3 regions of the Paenibacillus sp. PSB04 genome follow, and region 3 is predicted to be linked to each of the others. Evidence: a T-box and tRNA genes for the amino acid it is inferred to sense, from the RefSeq annotation. Region 3 holds a T-box; the other regions hold tRNA genes.

Region 1 (5,112 bases), 3.4 Mb from region 3:
TGTTCGTCGTCATTATCGCGATGCTGGTCATTCCGATTCAGGTGGCGCTGATCCCCGTGCTGAAGGATTATACTTCGCTCGGCCTGAACGGCAGCTACCTCGGGATCTGGCTGGCGCATACGGCGTTTGGCTTGCCGCTGGTTACGTACTTTATGTACAACTTCATCAGCCAGCTGCCAAAGGACTTGTTCGAATCGGCCTTTATGGACGGGGCTACCCACTTCACCATTTTCAGCCGGCTGATCCTGCCCTTGTCGGTCCCGGCGCTTGCTTCCATCGGCATCTTCCAGTTTCTGTGGGTATGGAACGACTATCTCGTCTCGCTGATCTTTATCGGCAACCAGCCGGAAGTGCAGGTCATGTCGATGAAAATCGCCGATCTGGTCGGCTCCCGCGGGAACGACTGGCACCTGCTGACGTCCGCCGCCTTCATCTCGATGCTGATGCCGCTTGCGATCTTCTTCCTGCTCCAGAAGTACTTCGTCAGAGGACTGATGGGCGGATCGGTGAAAGGTTAACGGTACCTCCGGGTAACATGAATATATAATGAAGCCCTTGCGGCGTAAGGAGCTGAAGTCGAAGATGAGGATGGAAACGTATGTGAGGCCGCAGCCGCTGTACCCTTACGAGGCATGGAGTCTGTCCGAGGAAACGTATGACGAGGCAAACAACCAGCGCAGCGAAAGCCTGTTTGCCATCGGCAACGGATATATCGGCATGCGCGGCAATTTCGAGGAAGGCTTTTACGGCATGTTGGGCACCTCCGTCACCGGCAACTATCTGAACGGGTTCTATGACTCCGAGCCGATCGTGTATCCCGAAGGGGCGTACGGGTATCCGGAGCGGAATCACGCGATGCTGAACGTGACCAACGCGCAGCGTGTGGAGCTGCGGATCGAGGGCCAGCTGTTCCATCTGAACAGCGGCGTCGTCCACGACTACCGGCGGGAGCTGGACATGAAAAAGGGGATGCTGACGCGCGAGATCGAGTGGGAAGCACCCGGCGGCCAGCGTGCCCGGATCCGGATCCGCCGGTTCGCCGCCCTCCAGCACAAGCATTTGGCGGTTATCCATTATGAAGTCACCGCCCTTAATTTCAGCGGGGCCATCAGCCTGACCTCCGCGCTGGACGGTAAGATCGCATCGCAGAACAACAACGGCGATCCCCGTCTGGGCGCCGCCAAGGCTGAGCCCAGCTTGCTGCTCGAAGATACGGGCCATGATGGAGAGCTGTCCTGGATGAGACAGCGTACACGGCATTCGGGATTCATGCTCCTGACGGCCATGAGCCATGATCTGCAGACGAATCAGCCCTCCCAGACTTCGGCGTGGTCGGAGAACGAGTATGCGGTATCTGAATTTACCTTATCACTCCGGCAGGGGGAGAGCGCAGCCCTCACTAAATACGTCACGTACCATACGTCCAAGGATTATGCCGAAGGGGAGCTGATTGTCCGTGCTGAAGAGGTTCAGCGGATGGCCCGGCAGTCGGGGTTTGAGGTGCTTGCCCAAGAACAGCAGTCTTTTCTCGAACAGTTCTGGAGAACCGCCGATGTGGAAATCGCCGGCGACCCTGCACTGCAGCAGGGCATCCGCTTCAATGCATTTCAGCTGCTGCAGTCCGTCGGCCGGGACGGCGTGACCAACATCGGCGCCAAGGGTCTCACAGGTGAAGGATATGAGGGCCATTACTTCTGGGATACGGAAATGTACATGCTGCCGTTCTTCACCTATACCCGGCCGGATATTGCCAGGGCGCTGCTGCATTTCCGCTACGCCACGCTGGACAAAGCCCGCGAACGGGCCCGGGTCATGTCGCAGAAGGGAGCTTTGTTCCCTTGGCGGACCATCGACGGGGAAGAGAACTCGTCCTATTATCCCGCCGGGACGGCCCAGGCCCACATCAACGCGGACATTGCCTACGGGATCAAGCAGTATGTGTCCGCCACCGGAGATTCCGATTTCCTGCTGAATGAGGGCGCCGAAATATTGTTTGAGACGTCGAGGTTCTGGGTGGACCTCGGGCATTTCAATCCGGCCCGCGACGGAAAGTTCTGTATCGACGGCGTGACCGGACCTGACGAGTATACGGCCATCGTCAACAATAACGCCTATACGAACCTTATGGTGCAGGATCAGCTGCGCTACGCGGTGCAGGTGGCCGGCTGGCTGGCGGAATCACATCCGGCGGAAGATCAGCGTCTGCGGACGGCGATCGGCCTGACGGACGAGGAAATCGCGTTTTGGGGCAGGGCCGCGGAGAACATGTTCGTGCCGTATGATGCCGAGCTTGGCATCTATGCGCAGGACGATACGTTCCTGACGAAGGCCAAATGGGATTTTCAGAACACACCGGCCGACAAGTACCCGCTGCTTCTGCATTTTCATCCGCTCGTCATCTACCGCCACCAGGTGCTGAAGCAGGCCGATCTGGTGCTGGCGCTGTTCCTGCTCGGCGAACGGTTCACGATGGAGGAGAAAATCCGGAACTACCGCTACTATGAGCCTTTGACGACGCATGATTCCTCACTGTCGCCGTGCATTCACAGCATCGTCTCGGCCGAGATCGGTGAACTCGAAGAAGCGTATGCTTATTTCGACCGGACGGTGCGCATGGATTTGGACGACATCAACCGGAATGCCAAGGACGGGCTGCATACGGCGGCCATGGCCGGGTCCTGGATGTCCATCGTATACGGGTTTGCGGGCATGCGCCTGGTAGACGGCATGCTGGAATTTGCGCCGGCGCTGCCCGGGCAGTGGGACAGCTACCGCTTCCGGATCATGAACCGGGGCCGGCTCCTGGAGGTGATTGTCGACGCCAAGGGAACGGTATACGGACTTCTGGAGGGGGAACCGCTGCAGATCCGCCACAAGGGGGAAGAGCTGACCCTTGAAGCAGGGAAGACGGTCAGAAGGTAACGAAACACGGCGGAGTTTTGGAACGAGAGACACCAGGGAATCACCCGGCAGGTTCGTCCCGGAACTCCGCTTTTCAACTTTATAAAAAAAGTTTGGCGAAACGCTTGACGATGATAATGGATCCATGGTAAGATCTATCTTGTCGCTAAGAAAAAAACATTTCGAACGTGACCAACTGAATATGCGGTCGTGGCGGAATTGGCAGACGCGCACGGTTCAGGTCCGTGTGGGCTAACCCCCCGTGGAGGTTCGAGTCCTCTCGACCGCATCGTTGATAGGATCATGTGATTGCTGAAAGGCAATGCATGATCCTATTTTTATGTTTATTTACGCCGATAGGCGTTTTTTTTATGCTCTTCAGGCTTGTGATTACAGACTGGAGCCGGGTGCTCTCGGATCAGGGCACCCGGCCTAACTGCTCCCGAAGCCGCGTGATGTCGCTGATCGGCGGAAGGCCGAAAAGCCGGGCGTATTCGCGGCTGAATTGGGACGGACTTTCGTAACCGACTCGAAAAGCAACATCCGCTGCATCGGCAGATTCGGATAACAAGAGACGGCGGGCCTCCTGCAGCCGCAGCTGCTTTTGGTACTGCAGCGGGCTCATGGCCGTGACCTCCTTAAAGTGACGGTGCAGGGAGGAGGGGGCCATATGGGCAGCGGCCGCCAGCTCATCGATTCGGAGCGGCTCCATGTACTCCCGCTTCAGCTGCTCTACCACTACGGCAATCCGGTTCGAGCTGCTTCCCCTCAAGGCCATTTGCCTTAATACGTTTCCTTGCTCTCCCTGCAAAACCCGATATAAGATCTCACGAACGATGAGCGGTGCCAGTATTGGTATATCCTCCGGGTTATCGAGCAGGCGTGTAAGCCTGACAGCCGCGTCCAGCAGAGGAGCAGTCGATTGTTCCACGAATAACCCCCGTTTCGAACGGAGCTTCTTCCGGGATACCGGATTCGCCTCGTTTACTAAGTCCAACGCATCTTTTAGGTTAAGTTTAAGCCTGAAGCACAAATAAGGCATATCCGGCGTTGCTTCAATAATCTGGGCGGAGACGGGCAAATCCAGGGAGATGACCAGATAGCTGGACGGCCCATACGTAAAGCTCTCGTCTGCAAGCATGACCACCTTCGAACCTTGGGAGACGATACACAGCTCTGGTTCATGGACCGAAAACGAAGGGAACGTCGTTTTCGAACTGCGAATCAGGGAAAGGGAAGGAATAAGCGTCTCGTGAATGCCATCTCCGTCCGTATGTTTTTCCATCAATAGGGACAATTCCTTCTGATACGAAACCAAGGAATTGGCGTGGTTGGATAAATCCCGCATGAATTGTTTTCCCCTCCTTATCTATGTCCATTATAAGCCCTGTTGGACCCAGCGATGAATCGTTTTGAGAGAATCAGGCAATCATTTGCGATTTTTAGACTACCTCTGCTTTTTTCGGCTGGTTCATAATCAGGTTGAAAGAAAGGAGAGGAAGAGGAATGGATAAGCGCATTTTCATTCTGGCGCTGGCTGCCTTTACAGTAGGCTCCGTTGAACTGGTCATTGCCGGGATTTTGGATATGATCGCCCGGGATCTGCGCGTTTCCGTCGGTGTGGCAGGCCAACTGGTTTCGGTGTATTCTCTGGTTTTCGCCTTAGGATCCCCCGTCTTGATCGCTTTAACTACGAAGGTTGAGCGCCGAAGGCTGCTGGTCATCGCCATGCTGGTGTTTACGGCTGGAAATATCATGTCTATGTTAAGTCCGAATTTTACGATGCTGCTGCTATCCAGGGTTATTCTGGCGGCAAGCTGCTCCATCGTTGTCGTTCTGTCGATCACCCTGGCTTCGGGGATTGTGACACCTGAAGCAAAAGGGCGAGCGATTGGAATGATCTTTATGGGGATCAGCGGCTCCCTCGTGCTCGGCGTTCCGCTGGGGACGTTGATCGGCGAGGCTTGGGGCTGGCGGGCAACCTTTGCTTTTATTGGCGTACTTTCGTTCATTGTGACGATATGCATCATGAAATTTCTGCCCCAAGCGGCGTCTCCGCCTAAGCTTCCGATGCGGGAACAGCTGCGTACGTTGGGAAATTCTAAAATTGTGTTCGCCCATCTCGTCTCCATTCTGCAAATGACGGGCCAGTTTACGATCTATGCCTATATCACGCCGTTTTTACAGACCATGTTGAACCTGTCTCCCGGT
Region 2 (5,112 bases), 3.2 Mb from region 3:
GCTGACCATGAAGGCACTGGCGTGAAAATGTTCTTTTACATAGCCGGACAGAGGGGATACGATCATTTGCAAATTTAAAAATAACAGCAGGTTGCACAGCGTAAGCATAATAAACTCACGTGTCCACAGTTTCTCTCGGGTGTCGTTCATAGGTGACTCCTACTCCATTAAAATTCGATCTATATTTTTATTGATTTGATCCATGATGCGGTTCAGTGACTCCAATTGCTCGTCCGTAATGCCGGCGATCAGCTCGTCATTAAGCTTCAGCTCCATCGGGATCGTTTCTTTCATCAGCTCCTGCACGGCTGGCGTGGCGTAGATTAAATAAGCCCGGCGGTCGGCCGGATCCGGCTTGCGCTGAATCAGTTCTTTCTTGTCCAGCACATCGAGAATGCGGGTGATGGAGGGCTGGTCTTTGCCGGAACGAAGCGCGAGTTCCTTCTGGTTAATCCCTTCCTGGAGGTGAACCTGGTACAGTACGGACCATTGCTCGGGTGTGATGCCGTAAGGTTTAAGCAGGCCTGCAAAAATAGAAGACATTCTGCGGGACATATTTCCGTATCGGAAACCGATCGTTTGGGACGAAGATGAGAAGCGGGTCAGGGAAAACACTCCTTCAAAATATAATTGTCATAACAATTATATGGATATGAACAAAGAACGTCAACGAAAAAAACTGCGGCGCGTTGACGATGATTTTGAAGAAGTGTTTGGTTGGAGAAGAGACTGGAGGTAGTGCAGCTACTGGTGAGTAGGCGTGTCCAATATGGACGAGTACTTGGGATACAGCCGCCGTATGCAGTCCGGGCAAATATCGTGCGTAAATTCGGTGTGGGCATGCTTTTGCAAAAAACTCTCGATGGAATTCCACAAGTCATCGTCATCGCGGATTCGTTTGCAGACGGCGCAGATGGGCAGCAATCCACGTAGAGTGCGGATCTGGGATAAGGCGGTCATCAAGTCGTTCTCGAGCTGCTTGCTTCGGCTGATATCCGACAGGCAGACGATCATTCCCCGGGGTTCCTCCCTGGCGCCGTTCCGGAGCGGGAAAGCCTCGATTTGAAACCAGCGGGAGGGCTGGATGCAGCTCGACCGGAATTCGTTCCTGTAGTATGTAGAAATACCCTGCAAAACCGCCTGGAGTCTGTCCAGGTCTTGTTCGTCTTCTCCCGAAAGGGCGTCGGCGATTTGCATAAAATTAATACCAACCCAGTTAAAGGATTGGGGGACGCCTTCGTCATACGCGCTTTGAATCCAGGCGTGGTTCACTGAAATGATAACTCCTCCGGCATCCACGACGGCAATACATTGCCTCATGGCATGGATCAATTCATGATAAGAAATGTCGAGTGTGTGCAAAAGCGGTCGCTCCCTGTCTTGGTATTGGTCATAAGCGGGCCCGAATCGCGTTGGAAAGGTAACGTCAGATATGAAGTGAATGATTGCAGGGCGGTTGGATTAGAAAAGGGACTAATGATACAATAAGAGCCATAGGTATGGAAATTCCTAATATAAAGAATACTATACACGTTTTTGCGTCATATTGCAAGCATAAAATTACTTAAATGCGTCGTTTTTTGCGACATGACTGGAAGGCGGTTTTTTATGCAATCCATTTACGGACGTATTGAGGCATTGATTAAGCAGAAGGGGATGACCAAAAAGTCGTTTTGCGAGCAGCTTAATATCAGCACGGGGAATTTCGGAGATTGGAAAAGGGGGAAGTCCACCCCGAGCACCAATAAATTGATCGAAATTTCGAGCTTTTTCGGCGTCAGCCTTGATTGGCTGATTCTGGGCAAGGAACCGGGGCCGTATATGGTGAAAGAGCAGCAGGATCCTTATTTGTGGGAAAACGGAAGGCAGTTAAACGAAATGCCGCTATCCGATCACGAGAAGGAGTTTATCAAGGAGTACATCAAGTTTGTGGAATACCGGAAGAACCAGTCCCGCGATCAGTAAGATGAAGGTCAAGTACATACATGGGAACAGAAAAGGCACTTCGCTGCGGCAGGGCAGAGCGGAGTGCCTTTGTGGTGTTGTTAAAGAGATCACGAGGCGATATGGGAGTCGTTCTCCTGGATATTAAAAAGGTCTGTGGGCAGGGAATCTTTCTCCGCTGTCCATGCGCGCTCCATTTCAGCCGTCCATTTGCCGGCCAACGCTTTGGCGTCGTGAGGCGGAATGCTCAGCGAGCGGGCAGCGAGCTGGATGCATGTGCAGACCGCAGATTGCATATAGCCATAAACGGTGTGGTCGCGGCTGGACCCGAGCTGATAGTTGACATAGGCATGCGCCGTGGCCAGGCAGACGGGAGACAGCTCCTTCTGCGCGAGTTCGTCAAGAACCTTCAGATTGAGCCAGGGGTACAGGGCCTGGGCCAGTTTCAAAAGTCTTCTGCCCCGTTGGCGCACCGCTTCATCATTTTCATGGGCAGCGATTCCTCCGAGGATGTACCGGTCAATTCGGGCGATCTGACGGATATCCCGTTGGTCGGCAGCTGCGTAAATCGCCTGAATGGCCGCGCCGTCTTGGCGGACCAAACGATTCATCATCGGATGAAGGATGAACCCTTCCAGCTCTTCCTGGCTCTGGATGCGCCCTTCTGCAATTCGGGTTTGGAGGTCAAACACATGGCTGAAGCCTCCGACCGACAAGTCGTTATCCAGCGTTTGCACGTAATCGAGCAGTTTGGTGCTTTTGTCGTTCAACGCGGTCACCTCCATATTATTGTGGTAATAAATATTACATGAATTGCGAAGTGAAATCATCGATCACTATTATTTGTAAGTTAATATTACATAAATATTGTGGTTTGTCAATGTTAGGGCGACTTGATCTCTGTTTTTGTTGTTTGATGTGTTATATAATATTACATGTATGGTGTTTTAATGTATTTCCCTTTACAATTCGGATGATTTTGTGTATAATAAAAAAGTTCGCTAAATGAACTTTGGATATTATGCGGTAGTGGTGGAATGGCAGACACGCTATCTTGAGGGGGTAGTGGGCGTACGCCCGTGGAGGTTCGAGTCCTCTCTACCGCATCTATGAACACAGAAAGAAGCTTCCTTGGAGAAATCCAGGGGAGCTTCTTTTTTTGCTTATTGCATTTTCGTATATTTCGGGGTCCCGCAAAGCTAGTGAATTCGGATCGCAGCAAGTAGCGTTATTTTGTAGGGCTGATTTGCCTATTCGCTTTTTCCGGATGCAAGCAGCTTGCGGATGTCGTTTTCGATTTTGTCCGGTGTCGTTTTGGGCGCGTAACGCTTGATGACCCTGCCCTTGGAGTCGACCAGGAACTTGGTAAAGTTCCACTTGACCGCTTTCGATCCGAGCACGCCCGGCGCTTCCCGGGTCAGGTATTGAAACAGTGGATGGGCGTTGCTGCCCTTGACGTCGATCTTCTCAAACATCGGGAACGTGACCCCGTAATTCATCTGGCAGAATTCGCCGATCTCCTCGCTGGTACCGGGCTCCTGATTGGCAAACTGGTTACTCGGAAAACCGAGAATTTGAAAATGATGGTCGCGGAACTCGTCGTACAGCTCCTGCAGCCCGCGAAACTGCGGCGTAAATCCGCATTTGCTGGCCGTGTTCACGATCAGCAGCACGTCACCTTCATATTCCTTTAACGATACCTCTTTGCCGCGCAGCGTGTTCACTTGAAAATCATAGACGCTCACTGCCATCCTCCTCCTTTTGTGCTGCTATGAATCATCATCCAGCCGAAGCATTTACCAAGCACACAATTTAATTTTAAACGATTGAACTGTAATGTCAATGCGGATATTCCTGCGAGCCAGTGTCCCCGAATGACCTGGATTCCATAAATGCGCCAAATCGGGAGCATGGAAGAGGTAGAAGTCAAAAAGCCAAAATGTAAGCGCTAATAAGGTCCTGAATGTTCCAAAATTCGCGGTTCATGATTTTTAGACTGCCTTTACAGCTTGGAAGGAGCGGGTGTATGATTCAGAGCGTATTCAATACAGTTTCCATTACTAATCGCTGAGTTTCCGCAAAAAAGCGCGGAAATCGGGGGAACCAAACGCGTGCCATGGAGCAGCGAACCGGTGTGAGAGTCGGGGGTCTGCTGCCAGCCGCAGGGGTGAATCCCGGCTACGGATGCCATGGATCCGGCCGGGTAGAGCGACTCTCACCGCTCGAATCCGTCAGCTAACCTCGTAAGCGTCGTTTGAGAGAGGAATGATGAAACTTGCGACCCGAATAAACTTTCGGATCACAGGGGGATCAGCTGGCCTCTGTGTTTTTTTTACCCTTTTTTAGCTTACTGGAACAAAAGAGAGCATTCATCACAATCACATACACTTATCAATAACGCTTAATTTCGGCCGGAAAGGGCCGGGAGCGGGGGAACCACAGCGGCCGCCTGGAATGGAAGCCGCCGGGGTGAATCTTTCCGGTACGGTAAGTACCGGAAGGTAGGGCGACTCTCACGCCCGAATCCGACAGCTAACCTCGTCAGCGTAACGGGAGAGGCAGCACTTATCGTGCGCATTTTGAATATAGGACGATCCTATTCATATTCGTCCAAATTCAAGAAGCCGCGGGAAAGGTCCTTCTTTCCCTGCGGCTTCTTTTGCGTATTCGCGGCTGCCGCACAGGAGGAGCCTTTGAAATGGACAACGTCGTCATCGTGACCGCGCCGAACGAGGCGGGACGCAATTTTATCAAGCTGCTGATGTATTGGAAGAGGCCCTTTGCCGTTCTGACCAACAGTGCCCGGGAGGAACGCCTCTTGAGAAAAATGGGGGTGCAGCAGATCATCCGGCTGAATACGAATCACGCGGAGGATTGGGTGGTGCCCGAAATAGAGGTCGGCAAAATCTTTCTGTTTGAAAGCAGCCTCAACCTGACCTGCCGCTATTTGCAAATCTGCCGTCCCTGGACGTCGGAACCGGTATATGTCATTACGCAGAGGGGCAGCTCACCCGGCATTTACCGGGGGCTTGGTGCAGATCACATCATTTATACCTTAAACGGCGAAGTCGGATTTTTACTGAAATAAAGATGATTCTAACCATGCAAAGGAGAGACCGGAAACGATGATGGATGTATATATGATACTTGCGCTCGCTGCCACCTTTG
Region 3 (5,112 bases):
GGGAAATGCTGCTCGGTACGGGTAAACTGCTGACGCAGGGAGGCTTTACGCCCCTTGAGCTGCAGAAGCGGGTAACCGTTCCCGGCGGCATTACCGCCGAGGCGCTTGCCCTGCTGGACAGCAGCTTAACCGGCGTCTTTCACCGTCTGATCGCCACAACCCACGGCAAATACAAAGAAGATCTGGAAAAGTGTGACGCCCAGTTCGGCGGCCCCGGTGCCGATTAGTTCGCGACGATGTTCACAAGCTTGCCGGGTACCGCAATGACCTTACGTACGGTTTTCCCGTCAATGGCCTGCTGCACGTTCTGCAGCGACATGGCGTGTTCCTGCATGGCTTCCTGGCTCATATCTTTGGCGATCATCGCCCGCTGAACGATTTTGCCATTGACCTGAATGACGATTTCGACTTCCGATTCCACAGTCCAGGATTCGTCATAGGACGGCCACGGTACGTAAGTAATGCTCTCCTGATGGCCCAGACGCTCCCAAAGCTCTTCCGCGATGTGCGGAGCGAGCGGCGACAGCATCTGCACGAAGTTCTCGATCGCCAGACGCGGCAGCGCATCCGCTTTGTAGGCTTCGTTGATAAAAATCATCAGCTGGCTGATCGCGGTGTTGAAGCGCAGATTCTCCAGGTCGTCGGTCACTTTCTTAATCGTTTTATGCCATGTCCGCTTGAATTCATCGCTGCCATCGCCGTCCGTAATTTTGCTGCTGAGGCTGCCGTCCTCGCTGACGATCAGGCGCCACACGCGGGAGAGGAAGCGGTGCGCGCCTTCCACGCCGTTCTCGTTCCAAGGCTTGGTCGCTTCCAGAGGCCCCATAAACATTTCGTACACGCGCAGCGTGTCGGCACCGAACTGCTCGACGATTTCGTCCGGATTAATGACGTTGCCGCGCGATTTGCTCATTTTCTCATTGTTCGTTCCCAGAATCATGCCTTGGTTGATCAGCTTCTGGAACGGTTCTTTGGTCGTGACGACACCGAGGTCGTACAGGAATTTATGCCAGAAACGGGCATACAGCAGGTGAAGCACCGCATGCTCGGCTCCGCCGATGTACAGATCGACAGGCAGCCATGCCTCCTGCTTCTCCATCGAGCACAGCTCATCCGCATTATGCGGATCGATGTAGCGCAGGTAATACCAGCAGCTGCCGGCCCATTGCGGCATCGTATTGGTCTCGCGGCGGGCTTTCATGCCCGTCTCGGGATCGATCGTCTCCACCCAGTCGGTGACGTTGGCCAGCGGCGACTCCCCTGTACCCGACGGCTTGATTTGATCCACATCCGGCAGCAGCAGCGGAAGCTGGTCCTCCGGAACAGTCTTCATCGTGCCGTCCTCCAGATGCAGAATCGGAATCGGCTCGCCCCAATAGCGCTGGCGGCTGAACAGCCAGTCACGCAGGCGGTAGGTTACCTTGCCCTGGCCTTTGCCGTTCTCCTCAAGCCACGCGATCATTGCAGCGATGGCTTCTTCGGTGTGCAGTCCGTTCAGCGGGCCTGAGTTCACATGCTCTCCGTCCCCGGTATAAGCTTCCTCCTGCACGTTTCCGCCTTTGACCACTTCCACGATGTTCAGGCCGAATTTCTTGGCGAATTCCCAGTCGCGGGAATCATGCCCCGGCACCGCCATAATGGCTCCGGTTCCGTAACCTGCCAGCACGTAATCCGCAATCCAGATCGGCAGCTTCTCGCCGCTCACCGGATTGACGGCATAGGCTCCGGTAAACACACCGGTTTTGTCTTTAGCCAAATCGGTGCGCTCCAGATCGCTCTTGCGGGCTGCCTGCTCCTGGTAGGCCTTCACCGCATCCTTCTGTTCAGGCGTCGTAATGCGCTCTACCAGCTCCTGTTCCGGAGCGAGCACGCAATAAGTAGCGCCAAACAGCGTGTCGGGACGGGTCGTAAATACCGTCAGCTTGGCGTCATGCCCTTCGATTTCGAACTGCACTTCAGCGCCCTTCGATCTTCCGATCCAGTTGCGCTGCATATCCTTCAGGCTTTCGCTCCAATCCAGGTCATCCAGATCTTCCAGCAGCCGGTCGGCATACTCGGTAATCTTCAGAATCCATTGGCGCATCGGCTTGCGGACGACCGGATGGCCGCCGCGCTCGCTCTTCCCGTCGATGACTTCCTCGTTGGCCAGTACGGTCCCGAGGGCTTCACACCAGTTCACGGGCACTTCGGCAACATAGGCGAGGCCGCGGTTGTACAGTTGGATGAAAATCCACTGCGTCCATTTATAATATTCCGGATCGGTCGTGCTGATCTCGCGGTCCCAGTCATAAGAGAAGCCGAGCGACTTGATCTGACGCCGGAACGTGTTAATGTTCTTGATCGTGATTTCCCGAGGGTGCTCGCCCTTATCCATCGCATGCTGCTCCGCCGGCAGGCCGAATGCGTCCCAACCCATCGGATGCAGCACGTTATAGCCCTTCATCCGTTTGAAGCGGGAGACGATGTCCGTCGCCGTGTACCCTTCCGGGTGGCCGACATGAAGTCCTGCTCCGGACGGGTAAGGAAACATATCCAGCGCGTAAAATTTCGGCTTTTCAGGATCCTCTGTCGTCTTGAATGTGTGATGCTCATCCCAATACTTCTGCCATTTCGGTTCAATCACCTTGTGCTGGTAGCCCTGGCCTTGAACCTGCTCTTGGTTACTCATGCTCATTTGCCTCCTAAAATGCGCCCGCTACCCGCCCGTTATTACGGTACGGCACGGCGCTCGTCTTTCATGTTTGCAACAAAAAAACCTCTCATCCATAGCGTATCATCGCTAGGGACGAGAGGTTTGATTCCCGTGGTACCACCCTAGTTAGCGGAGGACATGCTTTATCCCCGCTCCCTTTGCACCCTTAACGCGGGTGAATCGATGATCCTTGACGCGCTTTCGCACGCGCTTCACATCATAGCTCAAAGGCGAGTTCATCCCAAATCGTCAACCGGCTTGCACCCACCGCCGGCTCTCTGTATGACATCCCTGGAACTAATACCCCTTATCATCGCTTCATTTACAGTTTTTCATGGTTGAAACATTGAAACATATTATATATAAAAAAATCCATCGAGTCAACGTATCCAGCCTGGCGGACAAGCCCCGCTTTTCCCGCCGAAAACCCCGCCAGCCGGAATTATTCCATGTCCGACAGGGAATTTTTTGTTATGATTAAACCAAAGGGAGGCGGAAAGTTTGAAGCGTAACCTCAGAAGGTACTTGAAATCGAAGCTGTTTTTAAAATATATATGGTCTTATCTGTTTATTTTGCTGCTTCCTCTCGTTTTTGTAACCGTCTTCATCTACCAAAGCGCCGCGGGCAACCTCCGGGAGGAAATCGAACAAAGCCATCTGAACCAGCTGACGCAGGCGGAAAGCATCGTCGACGGCCGGATGAAGGAGCTCGGCGACATCGCCTCAAGGATCGCCTATGACGACCGCCTGATCTCTTACCGGGTTCATGATCCGTTCTATTCGCGGGAGGCGATCGACGCTCTGGATCAATATAAGTCAACCAGTTCCATCATCGGAGATGTATTTTTATATTTTCATCATGACGACCGGATTTACTCCTCGCAGGGGCTTAGCAGCCTGGACGTGTTCAGCGAGAAGTACATATTCCAGAATTGGTCCAAAGACAGCCTGATGGGCGATTTGAACGACGTGTCTTTTCCCACCATGCGTCCGGCGGACCGGGTGATCCGGGGCACTTACAGGCAGCAGTCGCTGCTTGCCTACCTGGTGCCGATTACGCCGAACAGCCCGAATCCCCATGCAACGGTCATGTATTTGATCGATGAGTCGGAGCTCACGGGTCTGATCGATTCCATTCTGGGCAGCTACAAGGGGCTGGCGTACATTTTTGACAATCACGGACAGGTGCTGGCCGCCAACAATCACGGTGAAACGATCAACGGCCTGGACACGGGACATCTGTTTTCCCTCGATCCGGGCATTCACAGCGTGGAGCTGGGCGGAAAAGCGCATTCCGTCGTGTCCACCAAATCGGACATGAACGGCTGGACGTATGTGACGCTGATGCCGAGCGATCAGTTTTTCAGCAGCGTGCTGCACATCCGCAGCTTTATCATCATGCTGTTCAGCATCGTGGTGCTGGCAGGCATCGGCATCGCCCTGCTTCTGGCCCGCAGACAATATCACCCGATTTCGGCCCTGGTCGATTTCGCCAATTCCAAGTCCAGAAACGACCGGGGAACGGGAGATGCGCTCCTTCCGGGCAATGAACTGGAGCATATCCGCTCCGCGCTGCAGGAATACAGCTCCCGTGCCGATCTGCAGGAACCGTACGCACGGAACCATCTTCTGCTGAGACTGCTCCAGCAGGGAGAAGACCGGGAGCTCGAGCCGGATCTGCTGGAAGCCTTTAATATCCGGTTTGACCGTTCGCAGTTTTTTGTCATCGCCATGGAACGAGGCGAGCTTGCTGACCCTTCCCAGGATTACCAGGATTGGCAGACGCTCGCTTCCCTCCTAGCCGAAGTGGACATCCCCGGGCTCCGGGCATCGGCTTACAGCGTGGAGCTCCCGCGCCGGGACCAGATGGCCCTCATCGTCTGCTTTGACCCGCACCCAGCGATGGAGAGCTTCATCCATATGAGCCGGATCGTCGATGCCGTCCGCAGCAATATCCTGGAGGCGTTCGACCTTAACCCCATCATGGGGGTCGGCACCGGATATTCACAGGCGGGGCAGCTTAATCAGTCGTTTATCGAAGCCTGCTCGGCGCTGGAATTCCATACTCCGTCGGAGAAGGGCGGTATTACGTTTTTTGAAAAACTGGCGCCGGCGAGCGAGGAAGCCTTCTGGATTCCGAAAAACGTGCTGCTGAAGCTGTCCCAAAGCTTGAAACAGGGCAGCCATGACGTCTCCGCCCACATGATCGGCGAAGCGATGACGAGCCTGAAAGAGGGCAGCCCGTCACCGCTGCTCTCCCGCTGCATCTGCTTTGACATTCTCAATACGATGCTCAAGACCGCATCGGAGCTTGGCATCCATCATATTACGCAGGAGATTCCGACCAGCAGCGCCTTTCAGTCCCTGGATGAATTCGAGGGGCAGCTCAGGAAGCTGGCCTCCCATATTTGCACGCAGGT

Evidence for each region. A T-box is a leader RNA that pairs with one kind of tRNA and senses whether it is charged. The one in region 3 lies ahead of leuS (leucine--tRNA ligase), so its partner is inferred to be a tRNA-Leu.
Region 1: it encodes a tRNA-Leu, which carries the amino acid that the T-box ahead of leuS (leucine--tRNA ligase) is inferred to sense. The anticodon was not compared.
Region 2: it encodes a tRNA-Leu, which carries the amino acid that the T-box ahead of leuS (leucine--tRNA ligase) is inferred to sense. The anticodon was not compared.

The regions. Positions count from the first base shown of each region.
Region 1 covers NZ_CP081301.1:6,992,142-6,997,253, reverse strand. The annotation lists gene K2F33_RS32085 (carbohydrate ABC transporter permease) at 1-518, shown strand, start outside; gene K2F33_RS32080 (glycoside hydrolase family 65 protein) at 583-2,922, shown strand; tRNA gene K2F33_RS32075 (tRNA-Leu) at 3,106-3,190, shown strand; gene K2F33_RS32070 (AraC family transcriptional regulator) at 3,320-4,249, opposite strand; gene K2F33_RS32065 (MFS transporter) at 4,408-5,112, shown strand, end outside.
Region 2 covers NZ_CP081301.1:363,146-368,257, reverse strand. The annotation lists gene K2F33_RS01895 (MFS transporter) at 1-150, opposite strand, end outside; gene K2F33_RS01890 (MarR family winged helix-turn-helix transcriptional regulator) at 160-543, opposite strand; gene K2F33_RS01885 (PAS domain-containing protein) at 745-1,362, opposite strand; gene K2F33_RS01880 (helix-turn-helix domain-containing protein) at 1,609-1,965, shown strand; gene K2F33_RS01875 (urease accessory UreF family protein) at 2,055-2,714, opposite strand; tRNA gene K2F33_RS01870 (tRNA-Leu) at 2,968-3,050, shown strand; gene K2F33_RS01865 (glutathione peroxidase) at 3,195-3,689, opposite strand; cyclic di-AMP (ydaO/yuaA leader) riboswitch at 4,000-4,210, shown strand; cyclic di-AMP (ydaO/yuaA leader) riboswitch at 4,333-4,507, shown strand; gene K2F33_RS01860 (hypothetical protein) at 4,643-5,032, shown strand.
Region 3 covers NZ_CP081301.1:3,577,215-3,582,326, reverse strand. The annotation lists gene comER (late competence protein ComER) at 1-227, shown strand, start outside; gene leuS (leucine--tRNA ligase) at 224-2,668, opposite strand; T-box leader at 2,779-3,015, opposite strand; gene K2F33_RS16485 (helix-turn-helix domain-containing protein) at 3,194-5,112, shown strand, end outside.